Regions from separate parts of the Cupriavidus sp. 30B13 genome, predicted to be linked through region 1. Evidence: riboswitches for the same ligand, from Rfam matches in the RefSeq annotation. Region 1 holds a riboswitch; the other holds the start of a gene.
What was found. Region 1 has a riboswitch for cobalamin ahead of ACKI2N_RS25665 (TonB-dependent receptor). Riboswitches for the same ligand answer to the same signal wherever they lie in the genome.
Positions count from the first base shown of each region.

Region 1 (2,198 bases):
GTCATCCATGTAGGTGCCTGCCACCAGGTCCCAGCCCCACGGCTTGTAGCGGGCCACGTAGCCGATCTTGGGACTGGGCTGGTCGCTGCCCGGCTTGGGCCACCAGTAGTCCAGGTGCCCGGCGCCTTCCGGCGAGGCGCCGCGCGCCGCGATCTCGACGTAGAGCGGCAGGCCCTTCGCGTCCTTGAAATCGATCATGTTCTTGCCATTGAGCTTGGCATTGATCGGATGCATCACCAGCACCGAATCCGCGCCCACGATGGTGATGTAGCCATCCTTGCCGTAGCGCTGCGCGGCGATGCGGGCCGTGGCCTGGGCCTTGGCCTCGTCTTCGCTCATCTTGCCCTGGCGCGCCAGTTCCGCGTAGTCCCGGATCAGCGACAGCGACATGTCGACCACGTTGGCCAGTTCGCCGCGGCGGTCGGCCATCTGCAACTGCCGGGTCTGGAAGGCGTGCATCACGGTCAGCAGGAGCAGGCCGAGCCAGGCCAGCACGAGAGGAATCCACAGCTTTTTTCGCAGGGTCAGATGGTTCATGACAGGGTTCGCTTTATCGAGGCATATGCCGGCAATGCAAAAGGCACGCGGCTTCCCGGATATCGGAGCCCGCCTCCCCTTCTTTAGCGGTACGCGCGGCTTCTCCGCACGAAGCCCGCGGCTCCTCGTAAAAATGCCGCATGAAGCACCGATATCGCAGCAGGATTCTTCACCTTGGTGCAGCCACACCGGGTCAATGCGCTGCGGCGGCGCACGTCCGGCATGTCGTCTGCCATGTCGTCTGGCATGTCCGTCTGCCATCTCCGTCTGTGGCGCATTGGCACACTCGCGGACAAGCCGCCTTTCAATATTTGTTTAAATCCCGTTACAATCCGCCTCGCACCCCCGTTGCTTATGCAATTGGGTTGCAACTGGTTCGAAGGTGCCTCCGTTCGCCGCGCGCGGCGGGGGTTAAACGGGAAACAGGTGCGCCGCCGCCATGCCGCGGCAAGTCCTGTGCTGCCCCCGCAACGGTCAGCAGGTAGAAAGGTGTCACGCCGCGCCTCACAAGCAGCGGCAGCCACTGCGCGTCGAACGCGCGGGAAGGCGGCACCCTGGACGCGCCCCTGGCGGCAATGCGTCCCCCTGCGAGCCCGGATACCGGCCTGCGATCCATCACCGGGGCTGCGGACGGGCGGCCAGGCGTGAGGCTGCCGGGCAAGCGCCCGGCGCCGGCGCGCGCGCGTCCGCGGCTTGTTCGTTCATTGCCGCGGGCGGGGTCGCCCGCGGCCACGATGGAAACACGATGTCCGCGCGCCTTCGTTTTGCCCGCACCGTCTTGCCCGGCCCTGCCCGGCTCCGCTTCACTCCCACCCGCCGCGCGCTGGCCCGCCAATGCGCGCTGGCGCTGTCGCTCGGCGCCCTGGCCGGCGCCGGCGCGGATGCCGCCCGCGCCGCCGACGACACGGACGCTCCCGGCCGCGCGCAGGCGCGGAAAGACACCGCGATATTGCCGCCGGTGGTCGTCAGCGGCGCCGCCACGCCGCCGGGCCTGTCGCTGTCGGAACCGGCCAGCACCGGCAGCCGCCTGGGCCTGACGCCGCTGGAGACCCCGGCCAGCATCGAAGTGCTGCCCGGCGAGGTGATCCGCGAGCGCGGCGACCTGACCGTGAGCGACGCGGTATCGCGCGCCACCGGCATCACCGCCGGCGGCGCGCCCGGCAACGGCGGCACCGCGCTCGCCGCGCGCGGCTTCTCGGGCCAGGGCTCGGTCATGCAACTGTACGACGGCACGCGCCTCTACGTGGCGGCCGGCACGGTGACCTTCCCGTTCGATACGTGGTCGGTCGAGCGCATCGAAGTGCTGCGCGGCGCGGCCTCCGTGATGTACGGCGAGGGCGCCATCGGCGGCGTGGTCAACGTGATCCCGAAGAAGCCGCTGCGCGGCCCCATCGCCAACGAACTGCAGCTCACCGGGGGCACGCAGCGCACCGCGCGCGCGGCTTTCGACAGCGGCGGCGCGGTCAACGAGAACCTGTCCTACCGTTTCAACGTCAACTACGGCCGCTCGGCCGGCTGGGTGGACCGCGGCGAATCGCGCGACGTCGACGTGTCCGCCGCGGTGCGGCTCGACGTGTCGCCGGAATTCAACCTCACGCTGTCCTACGACGACGGCGACCAGCATCCGATGCGCTACCTCGGCACGCCGCTGGTCAACGGCA
Region 1 is NZ_CP188224.1:1,475,175-1,477,372, reverse strand. Features, by position in the region: gene ACKI2N_RS25670 (methyl-accepting chemotaxis protein) at 1-537, opposite strand, end outside; cobalamin riboswitch at 901-1,160, shown strand; gene ACKI2N_RS25665 (TonB-dependent receptor) at 1,283-2,198, shown strand, end outside.

Region 2 (2,198 bases), on a different replicon from region 1:
TGTTGCTCATGCGTTTTCTCCGGGTGCCTTGACATGGGCGCTGTCGGCGGTGCGGGCGCCCTGGGCGCTCGCGGCGCGGCCAGCCGTGTCGCCCTCGCCCAGCAGGTCGAGCTGGCGCGCGTCGCTTGCGGTGGGGAGCTTGTCGAGGATCGACTGGATGCGCAGCTGCGCTTCCTCGATCTTGATATTGAGCAACTCGCGGTCGGCCGCCATGGCCTCGCGGTCGCCGCGCAGCTGGCTGGCTTCGGCCTGCAGGCGTTCGATCTCCTCGCGCAGGCGCTGGTTCTCCGCTGCCAGGGTATCGGCGTGGTGCAGCACGCGCCCGATCTTGGCGGCGAGTTGTTCGAGTTCTGTGAGCATAGAGCCTGTCATATCTAGGGTCTCGGGTTCTGGGATTTTAGCCCAAGCGCTCCGCGCGCAGACGTGAAAGCAGCCCGGTGTGACCGGGCCAGCGCGCCGAAGTTGCATGCAACGTCGCCCAACCGGCGCCGCTGCGGCGCTTTTTTGCCTGCTTCCACGCGTTTTGGCGCGGCGCCGGGGTACTTGCGGGCGTCATTGACGCTCGCCGTGAAACTGCCTACACTCGCGCACGTTCCAGGTGCTCGCAATCCTGTTCACTACAGGGTTGCAGTTCAACGGGAAACAGGGAGCCAGCCGCCGCCGCCAGGGCGCGTGCCGGGCCAACCTGTGCTGCCCCCGCAACGGTAAGCGACCGCGATCGGAAGCATCGCAAGGCCGACCCATCAGCCACTGGACCGCAAGGTCCGGGAAGGCGGTCGGACTGGTGTCGCCAGCCCGGATACCGGCCTGGACGAGAGTGCGCCGCCTTCCACCGGATGCGTGGCGCGCTTCGTCGCCAGACGGTCCGCGGGGGAACGGACCAGGCTGCTCTCTCCCTCTTCGCATCATGCGCTCATCGTCTTCCCGGCCGAGCCGACCGGCATTGCCGGCGTTCCGCCAGTCTGCTCCTGTTTCCGCTTCCGTTTCCGCGCGCGCTCCCGTTTCCGTCTTGCGGTCGTGGTCCGCCGGCCTGCTCGCCCTGCTCGCCGCCGGCGCGCACGGCCTTGCCCATGCGCAGCCGGCGCCCGAAGCCGAGCCCGCACCGGCCTCCGCGCCACAGCCGGCCGCCCCGGCCGCGGCTGCGCAACCCGCCGCGGCGCAGCTCGACCCCGTGGTGGTGACCGCCACCCGCACCGCGCAGGCGCTGACCGAGGCGCTGCCGCACACCACCGTGGTGACGCAGCAGGACATCGTCAACTCGCAGGCGCCCGACCTGCGCACGCTGCTGCGCTCGCAGGCCGGCGTGGAGTTCGCCGCCAACGGCGGCATGGGCGCCAATACCACGCTGTTCATGCGCGGCGCCAACGGCAACCAGACCCTGATCCTGATCGACGGCGTGCGCGTCTCGTCGGCCAGCAGCGGCACGGCGCAGCTGGCCAACATCCTGCCCGACCAGATCGACCACATCGAAGTGGTGCGCGGCAACGTGTCGGCGCTCTACGGCTCGGACGCGATCGGCGGCGTGGTGCAGATCTTCACCAAGACCGGCGCGGGCCAGCCGCCCACCGCCAACGCGCAGATCGAGTACGGCAGCAACAATACGCGCCAGGCCACGGTGGGCTACGGCGGCCAGGTCGGCGACACCTCGTTCAACGTCACCGGCTCGGTCTTCAAGACCGACGGCTTCTCCGCCGTCAACACCCAGCAGCAGCCCAAGGCCAACCCCAACGACAATCCCTACGACAACAAGAGCATCTCGGGCCAGGTCAAGCACCGCTTCACCAGCGACTGGGACGCGGGCGTCACGGCCTACTACTCCAAGAGCAAGCTGTCCTACGACAGCACCTCGGGCAAGCCCACCGACGTCTGGTGGATGAACAGCGAGCTCTACACGGTATCGGGTTTCGTTAACGGCAAGCTGGGCCGGGACTGGAGCACGCATTTCAAGGTGGCGCAGAGCGAAGACCGCAGCACCACCACCAGGAACGGCCTGTTCGACAGCCGCTTCAACACGCGCAACCGCCAATACACCTGGCAGAACGAATACGCGCTGGCGCCCGCCCACACGCTGCTGTTCGGCGCCGAGTACGCGCAGCAGGAGCTGGATTCCAGTTCGTACACCACGCCGGTGCGCAATATCGCCTCGGTGTTCGGCGGCTACGACGGCCGCCTGGGCAAGCACCAGTTGCAGCTCAACG
Region 2 is NZ_CP188223.1:3,275,765-3,277,962, reverse strand. Features, by position in the region: gene ACKI2N_RS15075 (cell division protein ZapA) at 1-10, opposite strand, end outside; gene ACKI2N_RS15070 (hypothetical protein) at 7-360, opposite strand; cobalamin riboswitch at 579-825, shown strand; gene ACKI2N_RS15065 (TonB-dependent receptor plug domain-containing protein) at 908-2,198, shown strand, end outside.
Region 2: another riboswitch for cobalamin. It lies ahead of ACKI2N_RS15065 (TonB-dependent receptor plug domain-containing protein); the one in region 1 lies ahead of ACKI2N_RS25665 (TonB-dependent receptor).